Linked DNA regions of Limosilactobacillus reuteri. Each later gene encodes a partner of the first gene's protein in a complex. Links are inferred from orthologs where the notes say so. Each region holds a gene or a part of one and is shown in the gene's direction. Other genes may lie near its edges.

Region 1 (8,244 bases):
GATGTGGACAATCTTTTTTCAATACAACCTATGTTTATGATCAAAAGGGAAATCTAATTAGCAGTTACGAGAAGGTGCATTTATTTGGACTAATGAATGAAGACCGATATCTAAAAGCCGGGCAAAAAGAAAATCACTTTGAATTAGCTGGGGTTCCGAGTGCAAGTTTTATTTGTTATGATTTGCGATTCCCCGAATGGATTAGAACAGTCGCTCGTTATGGAACTGATATCTTATATTTTTCGGCAGAATGGCCAAGCAAACGGATTAAACAATGGAAAATAATGCTTCAGTCACGGGCAATTGAAAATCAAGCCTTTGTAGTCGCGGTCAATCGTGTTGGGACGGATTTAGAGAATAGCTTTAATGGTCATTCGTTAGTAATAGATCCGCTTGGGCAGATTATCCATGATGCAGGAGAAGTTGAACAAGTAAGTTATGCAGAAATTGACTTAGCGCAGTTAGCACAGGTTCGGGGGCCGATTCCGGTGTTTAAGGATCGCCGACCAAGTCTTTATCATTGAATGACTCATAAAATACAAAAAGTAGTTGTTAAGATTGGTACGAGTAGCCTTGTTCTTCCTAATGGAAAAATTAATTTACGAACAATCGACCAACTTTCATTTGTCCTTGCGACATTAAACAATCAAGGATACCAACTTATTCTTGTTTCCTCGGGAGCAATTGGCGTTGGTCTTGCAAGTTTGGGATTAACAGATCGTCCCGCCGAAATAGCACAACAGCAAGCCTTAGCATCTATCGGTCAGGCTGCTTTAATGCGAATCTATTCGCAACGATTTTTAGACTATCAAACGCACGTCGCCCAACTTCTCCTTACCCGTGATGTGCTCACTTATCCCGTCAGTCGCCAGCATACGCTTAATACAATTAATGCTTTACTTCAGCAAAATGTGATTCCAATCGTTAACGAAAATGACCCCGTGTCAGTTGATGAGCTTGATCATTACACTACTTTCAGTGACAATGATGAACTCTCTTCCCAGGTAGCTATTGCCATTGACGCTGACGAGTTAATCATTCTTTCGGATATCGATGCCCTTTATGACAAAGATCCGCATAAATTTCCTGACGCACAAATCATTAAAGAAGTTCCATTCCTAACGACGGAAATAGAGAACGTCGCAAGCGGTAGCAGCACTAGGTTTGGAACAGGAGGAATGGTAACTAAATTACGGGCAGCTGCCACAATGATGCAAGCAGGTAAACAAATGATTTTATGCAATGGTCGTGACCCTAAAATTCTTTTTGATATTTTTGATGGTCATACTATTGGTACTCATTTTGGAAAATAGATGAACCAAGATTTAATTACAATTGGAAAAAGAGCCCAAATCGCTGCAAACAAACTAGCTTTAATGAACACTGCCACCAAAAATAAGGCATTGCTTCAATTGGCAGATGATTTAATCAAAAATAAAAACCAAATTATCGCTGCCAACCAACAAGACTTGGTCGCCGCTACCCAGATGCCAACTAAATTTACAGATCGTTTAATGGTCAATTCCCAACGTATCGCAGACATGGCTAATGGTCTCCGAACAATCGCCGACTTGAACGATCCCACTTCCCAAATCGATAAGGGATGGATTACCAAAGATGGGTTGCAAATCCTTCAACGGCGCGTACCATTAGGGGTAATTGGCATTATCTTTGAAGCACGACCAAACGTAGCTGTAGACGCGACCGGCCTCACATTCAAGAGTGGCAATGCAGTTATTCTACGGGGCGGAAAAGAAGCTATCCAGACTAATACTGCCTTAGTAAAAATTCTTCGTGAATCATTACAAAGTCAACATTTACCGGTCGATGCGGTTCAGCTTATTACCGACACTAGTCATGCGATTGCTGATGAAATGATGAATCTCACTGACTACATTGATGTCTTGATTCCACGAGGCGGCCAGGCCCTTATTCAGCGGGTTGTAACAACAGCTACGGTTCCAGTTATCGAAACTGGTGCGGGTAATTGCCACATTTATATTGATAAGGATGCTGACCTAACAATGGCGACCAATATTACTGTAAATGCAAAAGTACAACGGCCTTCTGTATGCAATGCCGCTGAAAAATTACTTATCCACCGCGATATTGCCGCTGAATTTCTTCCTGTTATTGCCAAAGCTTTAATGGAACATGGCGTCCAATTACGCGGTGATGAAATGGCGTGCCAATTAGTATCAACTATCCGTCCCGTTACTGAGGAAGATTGGGAGACAGAATATAATGATTTAATTATGGCCGTAAAAATTGTTGATTCCCTTGATGATGCAATTAACCATATTAATCACCATAGTACTCACCATTCAGAATCAATTATTACAAACAACATTACCCGGGGACGCTACTTCCAACAAGCCATTAATTCTGCCTGTGTTTATGTTAATGCCTCTACGCGGTTTACTGATGGGGGAGAATTTGGCTTTGGCGCTGAAATTGGTATCAGTACCCAAAAACTCCACGCCCGGGGACCAATGGGATTACAACAATTAACAACAATCAAATATGAAATTACCGGTAATGGGCAAGTTCGGAAATAAATGAAAATTACAATTATTGGTGTCGGAAATATGGGAAGCGCAATTATGAAGGGATTAAGTCGTACGCAAAATTTTACCCTCAGTGCGATGAACCCTGTTAATTCACGTGTTACAAGCCTTGCTAAGAAGCTCGGGTTTAAACTCGTTAATACAAACAGTGAAGTAGTTAACCTTACACCCGATATCGTAATTTTGACTACCCCGGCCCCTATTACAACCGTAGTCGCTAAAGAATTAGCCGTCCTTAACGATCACACTATTTTTATCTCTGCCGCTGCTGGAATTACTCACGAAGACTTAGCCAAAGTGCTTCCGAATAAAGAAATTGTTAATATTATTCCCAACACACCAGTTGAAGTTAATGCCGGCACAATTGGTCTTGCCTTGCCAACCGGAATTTCTGCTGAAGCAATTTCAAAAGTAATGACTGTTTTAGATAGTCTTGGTGATGTCATCAAAGTTCCAGAACGACAACTAGATATAATTGGTGTTATCGGCGGCTGTGGCCCTGCATTTGTTGATGTGATGATGGACGCAATGAGCGATGCCGCCGTCAAGCATGGCCTCGATCGTCAAACTGCATATGAAGTTATTGCTAGTATGGTAAAAGGTACGGGGACACTAGCCTATGATAGCAAGCTTGCTCCAGCATTATTACGTGATCAAGTAACATCACCAGCAGGTACAACAATCAAAGGCGTGGAAGCATTGGAGAAAAATGGTTTCCGTTACGCCATGATGGATGCCGTTGACAAAGCAAATGGTGAATCATAAATGACAGAACGCACATTAACCTTAGCGTTTGAATCAAGCTGTGATGAAACAAGTGTTGCCGTAATTGAAAATGGAACTAAAATCCTTTCCAATATTGTTGCAACGCAAATCGATAGCCATCAACGTTTTGGTGGAGTAGTACCAGAAGTAGCTAGTCGACATCATATTGAACAAATTACCAAGTGTACAAATGAAGCTTTAGAGCAAGCGGCTGTAGGCTATGATGACCTAGATGCTGTTGCAGTAACATACGGTCCAGGATTAGTCGGGTCATTATTAATTGGTGTGACAGCAGCAAAGGCCATCGCATGGGCTCATAACCTTCCGTTAATTCCGGTTAACCACATGGCAGGTCATATCTATGCTGCACGCTATGTTGGGGAATTCAAATATCCACAAATGGCATTGTTAGTTTCCGGTGGACATACGGAATTAGTTTATATGCCATCTGAACATGAATACCAAATTATCGGTGAAACACGTGATGATGCTGCCGGTGAAGCTTATGATAAAATTGGTCGCGTGTTGGGAGTCAATTACCCGGCAGGAAAAACGATTGATGAATGGGCGGCTAAGGGTAAGGACACTTTTAATTTCCCACGAGCAATGGAAAAAGAAGATAATTATGACTTTAGCTTTAGTGGGCTGAAGAGCGCCTTCATCAATACAGTTCATAATGCAGACCAACGTGGAGAAAAATTAGATAAATATGATCTTGCAGCCAGTTTCCAACAAAGTGTCATTGACGTGCTTGCCGAAAAAACAATGCGGGCGTTAGATGATTACCCAGTAAAGCAACTGATTTTAGCTGGTGGGGTCGCTGCAAATCATGGTCTCCGTGCTCGTTTAGATCATGACATGAAGAAATCTCATCCTGATGTACCGATGCTGCAAGCACCGTTGAAATTATGTGGTGATAATGCTGCAATGATTGGGGCTGCTGGTTATGTTAACTACAAGCATGGCGACCGTGCAGGATTAGATTTGAATGCAGTACCGGGATTAATGTTCGATCGAATTCAGAATAAATAAATGTTCGAGAAGTTTAAAGAATGGTTTATCAATACGACCAATCCTACTAAACGACCGATCCTTGAATTTACACGACGAATAGTAATGATATCTGGTCATCAATACATGGTCCGGATGGCAAAGGAACAAGATATTCAAACCTTGGTAGAAATTGAAGAAAGAATCTATGGAAAAGCACCATGGAGTTATGCTGCTTTCCGCATTGAACTCCAACGGCCGTGTGATCGACTATATTTAGTTGTTGAGGATGACCAGCAGATTGTTGGCTTTATGGGAACAGCCATTGATTGGTACCATTATGATTTGCATATTACGAATATTGGCATTACACCAAGTTACCAAAATAAAGGAATTGGAACGTATCTTATTTCAACTGCCAAAAACTATGCCCGGCACTTAAAATTACATTCGCTGAGTTTAGAAGTACGAGTGTATAACGTATCAGCTCGTCGCTTATATGAAAGTTTAGGCTTTCGTAATCAGCATATTAAACCACGTTATTACTTAGATAATCACGAAGATGCCGTGGATATGCAAGCAAACTTACTTAGGTAGATGAAGATTCTAGCCGTCGATACATCCAACCACCCAATGAGCGTAGCGTTGGTTGAAGATGAGCAATTGTTGGCAACGACAACCCTTAATATGGTTCGCAATCATAGTATTTATTTAATGCCGGCAATTAGTAAGTTATTTAAGTTAGTTCAGTGGCAGCCAACAGATATTGATCGGGTAGTGGTTGCACAGGGACCAGGATCTTATACAGGAGTACGAATTGCAGTTACAACCGCTAAAGTATTGGCTGATACAGAAAAGATTGACTTAATTGGCGTATCAAGTTTAGCAGTATTAGCACGTAATGTAGTTCCAACATCATCAGCAATTATTGTTCCTTTCTTTGATGCACGACGAGGAAATGTATTTGCTGGTGCTTACCAGTGGGAAAATGGCGAGTTAGTAAATAAAATAGAAGATCAACATCTAGGGATTGATGTTTTGCTTAATCAACTTGCAAAATTAGATCAACAAGTTGTTTTGGTAGGTCATATGACTGATAAAATTCAAGCCAAATATGATCAATTACCAGCTAATGTGACCCTTTTGCCACGATCTTATAGTATTCCGTCAACTTATCAATTAGCTCTTGCAGGTAAAATGAAGGAACCAGTTAAAGAGATTGACCCTTTTGTTCCGCATTATTTACGAATTACTGAAGCAGAGGCTAATTGGCAAAAACTTCATCCTGGAGAAAAAAGAAAAAATTATGTTCGAGAAGTTTAAATGTCAATTTTAGTTGCTGGTGGTGCCGGATATATCGGTTCCCATATGGTAAAAGATCTTATTGAAAATGGTGAAGATGTAGTAGTGGCTGATAACTTATCGACGGGTCACCGGGATGCGATTAATCCCAAGGCTAAGTTTTATGAGGGTGACATTCGTGATCGTCAATTCTTAGATAAGATTTTTGACAATGAAGATATTACTGCAGTTGTTCACTTTGCTGCTTTCTCAATTGTACCTGAATCAATGAGTAAGCCATTGAAGTACTTTGATAACAATACTGGCGGAATGATTACTTTGCTTGAAGCAATGCATGATCATGATATTAAGTATATTGTCTTCAGTTCAACCGCTGCTACTTATGGGGTTCCAGAACACATGCCAATTAAGGAAACGGACCCACAAAACCCAATTAACCCATATGGCTTGAGTAAGTTAATGATGGAAGAAATGATGGCTTGGGCTGATAAAGCTTACGGTATTAAGTTTGTTGCCCTTCGTTACTTTAATGTTGCCGGGGCTGCCACTGATGGTACGATCGGTGAAGATCACGGTCCAGAAACGCACTTAGTTCCAATCATTCTTCAAGTTGCGCAAGGCAAGCGTGATGAATTGAGTATCTTTGGGGATGACTACAACACACCAGATGGTACCAATGTTCGTGACTATGTCCATGTTATGGATTTAGCAGATGCTCATATTCTTGCTATTAAGTACCTTAAGGAAGGTAACAAGAGTAATGCCTTTAACCTTGGTTCATCCACTGGCTTCTCTAACAAGCAAATGCTAGAAGCAGCTCGAGAAGTTACTGGTAAACCTATTCCAGCTAAAATGGCACCACGCCGTCCAGGAGATCCAGATTCATTAGTTGCTGCTAGTGATAAGGCTCGTAATGTTCTTGGATGGAGTCCTAAGTATGATGATGTTCACGACATTATTGCAACTGCTTGGAAGTGGCATTCAACTCATCCAAAGGGTTATGATGATCGCGACTAAATGAGCAATGAGCAGTACCTTGCAATTCTTGATTTAGGTTCAAATTCAGTTCGGCTTAAAATAACAAAAATTCAAGATAACGGGAGCTTTGAAACGGTTCAATATGAAAAAAGATATGTTCGCCTCGCTTCTAATATGGGGCCAGAAAAAATGTTGAAGTCAGCTCCTGTAAAGCGGACTATTGATGCCCTAAAAGAATTTCGAACAATTTGTGATCGATACCGTAATAAGAAATTGACAATTATTGCGGTGGCGACTGCTGCGGTTCGTCAAGCACAAAATCAACTGCAATTTCTTGAAAAGGTCAAGCAAGAAACGGGCTTTGAAATTCATGTAATTAGTGGAGAACGAGAAGCATATCTTGACTATGTTGGTGTTAATCAGACTCTTCCAATTGATAAGGGAATAATTGTTGATACTGGAGGAGCAAGTATGGAATTAATCTCGGTGAATAATGGGGAAGCAGAAGAAGCGATTAGTATTCCGATCGGTTCAGTTAGCATTTCGCAAACCTACCATCTTGAAGATCAAATTAATCCAGCTGATTTATTTGATGCCATGATTAAAATTGATGAAGTTCTTTCTCAACAATTATGGCTAAATCGGATGCGGGAGACAAAAATTGTGGCACTCGGGGGATGTAACCGTGCATTAGCAAAGGTATATCGGTGGCAACAAGCTCTTAATCCTAATGAAGCCAGACCAGTTCATGGGCTAACAATGCGTTCAGAAGAAGCCTTTTTGATTATGCGGCAGCTATTAGAAACGGATCGCCAGACGCGGGCAGGAATCCGTGGAATTACGAAAGTGCGAGCGGATGTAATTGTTGGAGGACTTCTCCCCCTTATCTCTCTTGTCCGGCAATTGTCAATTAATGAGATTTGCTTTAGTAATAGTGGATTAAGAGAAGGTTTATTATTTAAGTACCTTGAGCAGCAAATTAATTTTGATCAATTAAAATCCTCGCTATAAATGTATAAGGAGTTTTATAAGCCGCAGAATTATGTTAATCGAGAATTGAGTTGGATTGACTTTAATGGCCGAGTACTGGGAGAGGCAACTGATACTGCTAATCCTTTGTTAGAACGTGCTAACTTCTTGGGAATTACTCAAAGCAATGTTGATGAATTTTTTATGGTGCGGGTTGCATCGCTTCATAAGCTTGCTGCTGCCAATGTTACTACTACTGATGCGTCTGGTCTGACTCCAGAAGAGCAGTTGGATGCAGTAAATGAAAAAGAACACCGGATGGTTAAGCAACGGTATGAAGTTTATAATCAGCAAATCATCCCGGACCTTGCTAAAAATAATATTCATATTCTCCATGTCCCCAAACTTGACGAGAAGCAATATGAATTTATTCGTCGGTACTTTAATGATGAGCTGATGCCAGTTTTGACTCCCATGGCAGATGATGCCTCACGTCCTTTTCCTTTTATCTCCAATAATTCTTTAAATATTGCTGTTCAGCTACGGCGTCAAATCCGTTCAACAAGTGAACCAGTTGCAGAGGAAATTCTAGAGGGAGATCAAGAAGTTCATCGTCCACAAATGGAACCACATGATGATCGTCAAGAAGCAGATATCAAATTTGCAACAGTCC
Region 2 (5,819 bases), 570 kb from region 1 along the record:
CAGTACGAGCAGGGCAAGCATATTCTCACCGTGGACATGGCTGGGAGCAATTAACAGATGCGGCGATTCATGCTTTATCTGAACGTCCTAAACCAGTGGTGTTCATCTTGTGGGGACGAGCTGCTCGAAATAAGAAACAGTTAATTAATACGAAGACAAATATCGTTCTCGAATCAGCTCACCCGAGTCCATTATCTGCTAACCGTGGATTCTTTGGGTCTCGACCATTTTCTAAAACAAACGAAGCACTTCAGGCAATGGGAGAACAGCCAATTGATTGGCAACTGCCTGCCGAACCAAATTATCGTTAAATGGAATTATTTGATGAGATTGCTGCAAAGATTAAGGGACAAAACAAGACCATTGTTTTCCCTGAAGGTGAAGATAAGCGGATTTTAGGAGCTGCTGTCCGTTTAAAGAAAGATAATTTAGTAGAGCCAATTTTACTTGGTGATGAAGAAGCGATTAAAGAAGTTGCAAGTAAAAATGGTTTTGATCTTGCTGGCCTTCAAATTATCGATCCAGCAACTTATCCAGAAGACGATAAGCAAGCAATGTTTGACTCATTAATGGAACGGCGCAAAGGGAAGAATACTCCTGAAGAAATTCAAAAGATGCTTGAAGATGTGAGCTACTTTGGAACGATGCTTGTTTACATGGGAAAGGCTGATGGAATGGTTTCTGGTGCTGTTCATTCAACTGGGGCAACTGTTCGGCCTGCATTACAAATCATTAAGACTAAGCCTGGTGCCCATCGAATTAGTGGGGCTTTCCTCATGATTAAAGGCGATCAACGTTATATCTTTGCTGATTGTGCAATTAATATTGAATTGGATGCGCCAACAATGGCTGAAGTGGCAATTCAAAGTGCAGAAACAGCTCGCTTATTTGAAATTGATCCTAAGGTTGCGCTTCTTAGTTTTTCAACTAAGGGTTCTGCTAAGGGCGAAATGGTTACCAAGGTTGCGGATGCTGCTAAGCTAGTTCATGAATTGGATCCCGACTTACCAGCTGATGGTGAACTACAATTTGATGCTGCTGTTGTCCCATCAGTAGGTGAACTTAAAGCCCCTGATTCAAAAGTTGCTGGTCATGCCAATGTCTTTATTTTCCCAAGTCTGGAAGCAGGGAATATTGGTTACAAGATTGCGCAACGATTTGGCGGGTTTACAGCAGTTGGTCCTATTCTTCAAGGACTTAACGCACCGATTGCAGACCTTTCACGGGGATGTAGTGAAGATGATGCTTATAAGGTTGCAATGATTACCGCAGCACAAGCATTGTAAATGGAGAGCTTAACGTTAACGAATCGTGACGCAACAATTGCCCTTGGAAAGAAAATTGGTCAGCAATTAGTTGCCGGGGATGTGCTAGTCTTAGACGGTGATTTAGGAGCAGGCAAGACTACTTTTACCAAGGGATTGGCTGCAGGGTTAGAAATTCCTGATATCATTAAAAGTCCTACTTTTACAATTATTCATGAATATCAAGATGGACGTCTCCCCTTATACCATATGGATGCATATCGCTTAGAAAATGGGGGAGCAGAAGATCTCGGACTTGAAGAATACTTTGATGGTGATGGAGTTTCAGTTGTTGAATGGGCTGAATTTGTTGAAGATGAATTGCCAGCTGACTTTTTAGCTATCCACTTCAAGCGAACAGATGATGATAATACTCGTGTTCTGGAATTTGAACCCCATGGACAGCATTTTGACCAAATTGTAAAAAGCGTGGTGGGATAAATGGCAGATGACATTTCGATAAAGCTAGCAACGAGTGAGGATGCCGGGGCTGTTTTGCAATTTTTACGGGTAACTGCAACTGAAAGTGACGCGGTATTAGTTCCGCATTTAAATGAGATTAGTGAAAAGACAGAAGCAAAAAATATCGATTTAATAAATCAATTTGATGATTGTGTTATTTTACTTGCGATGCTCAGCGAAGAGATTGTGGGGATGGTTACTGTAATGGTATTAGATCATCAACCGACAACCGGTGAATTAGGAGTCGTGGTACGGAAAAAGTATTGGCGAAACGGAATCGGTCGCTTATTAGTCGATGAAGCAGAATATTGGTTTAATACTTATAGTAGTTTAGAAAATTTGGTCCTGACAGTTTTTGAGGATAATATTCCGGCAATTAATCTTTATCAGCAATTACACTTTGTTACAATAGGAAAAACAGTTGAGCAGGGTCGTAATGTCCTGCAAATGCAATACGATAATAAAAAAGAGGAAACAATGGAAAAGTAAATGACAGATATTAATCTTAAAGGTGGAAAACTAAGTATTGAACAACTTAATACTATTTTTGAAACCATCCCCGTAGAATTCGATTTCATTGATGAAAATGATATCATTCGCTGGTCATCAGCTAATCGGCATCGTTTATTCAAGCGAACGGATGCAGACTTAGATAAACATGTGCTTGAGGTTCATCCCGGGCATAGTCAAGGCCATGTTAAGCAAGTACTTCATGATATGCATAGCGGAGACCGTGATTCAATTAGCATTATGATCAAGCATCATGGTCAACCTGTAAATATTGCTTTTTATGCCTTACGTGATGATCAAAATAAATACCTTGGATGTGTAGAGGTAACGCAAGATGTTAGTAAACAGCAAACAAAGGGATCCTTCTGGCGAAACATTATGCAAGTCCTACATAAAAAATAAATGAATTTTATAGCAATGGACTTTGAAACTGCTAATGGTAAGCGTTACAGTGCATGTTCGCTCGCACTCACAATCGTTCGGAATGGACAAATTGCCGACGAATTTTACACCCTAATTAATCCTCATACTAAATTCTTTTGGCGTAATACACAGATCCACGGTATTCATGAACGTGACGTCCAAAATGCGCCTGATTTTCCAGAAGTATGGGAACATATCAACCAATTCTACACTCCTGATAAATTAGTTATTGCCCATAATAATCGATTTGATAATAGCGTTTTAAGGAATACGTTAGAACATTACAATATCGAAGTCCCCGCCTACCAGACGCTCGATACCGTTGCTTCAAGCCGCCAGTTGATTCCAGGATTAACAAATTATAAACTTAATACTGTTTGTGACGCGTTAAATATTGACCTTCATCACCACCATAATGCTCTTGATGATGCCCAGGCTTGCGCTAACATTCTGCTTTATCAAAGCAAGCATTTTACCCCACAACAGATTCAGCCCTTTATTAATTTAATCGGCTAAATGGCTAATTTGATGAACGAATTTCCTGATATTGAAATTAAACAAGATGAACCATTAATGAATTACACCTATACTAAAACAGGAGGTCCAGCTGACTGGTTGGCTTTTCCCGAAACGATTGACCAGGTAAAAGAATTGGTTGATTATGTTCGTGAGCATAAAATGGGCTTAACGGTTTTAGGAAACGCCAGTAATTTGATTGTTGGCGATGGCGGTATAGATGATTTAACAATTATTCTTACGCGGCTTAATAAAATTGAAGTTCATGATAATAAGGTAACGGCACAGGCAGGAGCATCTTATATTGCAACAACCGAGGCAGCCCGTGATAGTGAACTTACTGGATTAGAATTTGCTGCTGGTATTCCGGGCAGTATTGGTGGGGCTGTCTTCATGAATGCCGGTGCATATGGTGGTGAAACTAAAAATGTTGTTTCTGAGGCTACCGTAATGCTTCCCGATGGAACGATCAAACATCTTACGAATGAAGAATTAGACTTTGGCTATCGGCATAGCAGTATTCAAGATAATAATGGTGTCGTGTTGGATGCTACGTTTGCTTTGGAACCGGGTAAGTATGATGATATCAAAGCAAGGATGGACGACCTAAATGAACGGCGAGAGGCTAAGCAGCCATTAGATCTCCCATCTTGTGGAAGTGTCTTTAAACGGCCAGAAGGATATTATGCCGGAAAGTTGATTCATGATGCTGGATTGCAAGGATATACTTCAGGTGGAGCGCAGGTTTCGACTAAGCATGCCGGCTTTATCGTTAATATTGACCATGGAACCGCAGCAGACTACGTAAATGTTATCCATCATGTCCAAAAGACAGTTAAAGAAAAATTTGGTGTTGATCTTGAAACCGAAGTAAGGATTATCGGCCGGCAAGATTAAATGAGCAATAATGTAGTTGTTTTAGGAAGTATTAACGTTGATACTACTTATCACGTTGATCGCTTCCCTCAACCTGGTGAAACCATTTCAGCAGTAAGTAAGAGTTCTGCTCCTGGTGGTAAGGGTGCCAATCAAGCAGTTGCAGCAGCCCGCTCTGGTGCCAAGACGGCTTTTATTGGGGCAGTTGGTTCTGATAAAGAAGGAGCTTACATGCTTGAATCATTGGCTGATGATCATATTGATACACGCCATATCATGACTGATAAGTTACATGGCACTGGTAGTGCTGCGATTACTTTAGATGCTAATGGTCAAAATGACATTATGGTATATGGCGGTGCTAATCAAGCAATGACCACTGATGTTCTTGCAGGTATTGATGATGTTTTAGAAGATGCTGACTTTTTAATTAGTCAATTTGAAACACCACAAGAAGTGGCTTTAGATGCATTTAAGCAAGCTAAAAAATACGGTGTTACTACTCTTTTAAATCCAGCACCAGCTCATGAGATTTTACCAGAGTTATTAAAATATACAGATGTTATTACGCCTAATGAAAGTGAATGCGCCTTATTAACAGGTATTGAAATTACTGATGAAGAATCAATGTTAAAGAGTGCTGATTACTTCCGTGAACGGGGAGTTAAGCACCTTTTGATTACTTTAGGCTCAAAAGGAGTATTTTACTCTACACCTACAGCTCATGGATTAGTTCCAGCATTTAAGGTTAAGGCAGTTGATACTACAGCAGCTGGTGATACATTCCTTGGGGCATTAAGTTCACAATTAGAAAAGGACTTATCAAATGTTGACAAGGCACTTGTCTACGCACAACGAGCATCTAGTTTGACTGTCCAACAAATGGGAGCAATGCCTTCTATTCCAAACCATGATGCGGTTATAAAAGCATTAGCAGAAAATTAAATGAAGAAAACAGGGATTATTAATTCAGAAGTTTCAGCTGTCGTGGCTAATATGGGACATATGGATTGGTTATCAATTGGTGATGCCGGAATGCCCGTTCCATTTGGTACTAAGAAGATTGATTTGGCTGTTGATAAGGAATTGCCAAGCTTTATGGACGTATTGAATAATGTTCTTAAGGAAATGAAGGTTCAAAAGATTTACTTAGCTGAAGAAATCAAGGATCAAAATCCAGAACAACTTGAAAATATTAAGAAGGCATTACCAGATGTTGAGATTGCATTTATGCCTCATAGTGAGCTTAAGAAGAGTCTTGCTAAGACGCATGCCTTTATTCGGACAGGGGAAATGACGCCATACTCAAACATTATCCTTGAATCAGGCGTAACATTTTAAATGGAAAATGAAGTAAAAAAAGATAAGGGACAAAGTTGGGTTCAACTGTCAGACGGTTATTTAAGTCGGACACCAATGTTCCAATTTGTTATTTTATGTTTAATCTTCCCATTATGGGGAGCAGCGGCCAGTCTTAATGATATTTTGATTACACAATTTAAGACGGTTTTCACCTTAAATGATACTGCAACGGCCTTTGTTCAAAGTGCCTTTTACGGTGGTTATTTCTTAATGGCAATTCCGGCTTCAATTCTTATTAAGAAGACATCATATAAGTTAGCAATTCTTATTGGGCTATTATTTTATATTATTGGTTGTGGAATGTTTTTCCCAGCTTCACATGTTGCTACTTATAGTATGTTTTTAGTTGCTATTTTTGCTATTGCT

Evidence for each region.
Region 2: the proteins of tsaD (region 1) and tsaE are in contact, whole or in part, in a crystal structure (PDB 6N9A), measured with the Thermotoga maritima proteins. The link is inferred for Limosilactobacillus reuteri from one-to-one orthologs. Residues at the interface, in WP_004082750.1 of Thermotoga maritima: Cys10, Asp11, Arg49, His50, Leu82, Gly84, Gly135, Gly136, Glu154, Thr155, Leu156, Asp157, Asp158, Ser159, Glu162, Asp165, Lys166, Arg169, Leu170, Tyr175, Lys213, Thr214, Leu217, Tyr218, Gln221, Arg222, Asn324; in WP_004082108.1 of Thermotoga maritima: Leu37, Gly38, Lys46, Lys57, Val59, Lys60, Ser61, Thr63, Phe64, Thr65, Leu66, Met67, Val69, Pro71, Tyr82, Arg83, Leu84, Asp86, Asp88, Phe89, Asp93, Ile128, Asp130, Glu131, Arg134.

Annotation. Positions count from the first base shown.
Region 1 is NZ_CP059275.1:1,053,507-1,061,750, forward strand. What follows is about bases 2,349-5,348. They hold tsaD (tRNA (adenosine(37)-N6)-threonylcarbamoyltransferase complex transferase subunit TsaD), read left to right. Parts: upstream 2,349-3,332; coding sequence 3,333-4,364; downstream 4,365-5,348. Other genes in these bases: HHK02_RS06175 (glutamate-5-semialdehyde dehydrogenase), read left to right, coding at 2,349-2,558; proC (pyrroline-5-carboxylate reductase), read left to right, coding at 2,559-3,332; rimI (ribosomal protein S18-alanine N-acetyltransferase), read left to right, coding at 4,365-4,919; tsaB (tRNA (adenosine(37)-N6)-threonylcarbamoyltransferase complex dimerization subunit type 1 TsaB), read left to right, coding at 4,920-5,348. Outside these bases: HHK02_RS06165 (carbon-nitrogen family hydrolase), read left to right, coding at 1-524; proB (glutamate 5-kinase), read left to right, coding at 525-1,313; more of HHK02_RS06175, read left to right, coding at 1,314-2,348; more of tsaB, read left to right, coding at 5,349-5,645; UDP-glucose 4-epimerase GalE, read left to right, coding at 5,646-6,641; HHK02_RS06205 (Ppx/GppA family phosphatase), read left to right, coding at 6,642-7,613; HHK02_RS06210 (RNA degradosome polyphosphate kinase), read left to right, coding at 7,614-8,244.
Region 2 is NZ_CP059275.1:484,434-490,252, forward strand. Bases 17-3,015 are described here. They hold tsaE (tRNA (adenosine(37)-N6)-threonylcarbamoyltransferase complex ATPase subunit type 1 TsaE), read left to right. Parts: upstream 17-1,286; coding sequence 1,287-1,745; downstream 1,746-3,015. Other genes in these bases: HHK02_RS02815 (uracil-DNA glycosylase), read left to right, coding at 17-311; pta (phosphate acetyltransferase), read left to right, coding at 312-1,286; HHK02_RS02830 (GNAT family N-acetyltransferase), read left to right, coding at 1,746-2,255; HHK02_RS02835 (PAS domain-containing protein), read left to right, coding at 2,256-2,678; HHK02_RS02840 (3'-5' exonuclease), read left to right, coding at 2,679-3,015. Also shown: more of HHK02_RS02815, read left to right, coding at 1-16; more of HHK02_RS02840, read left to right, coding at 3,016-3,215; murB (UDP-N-acetylmuramate dehydrogenase), read left to right, coding at 3,216-4,112; rbsK (ribokinase), read left to right, coding at 4,113-5,036; rbsD (D-ribose pyranase), read left to right, coding at 5,037-5,432; fucP (L-fucose:H+ symporter permease), read left to right, coding at 5,433-5,819. UniProt on the Escherichia coli protein: Required for the formation of a threonylcarbamoyl group on adenosine at position 37 (t(6)A37) in tRNAs that read codons beginning with adenine.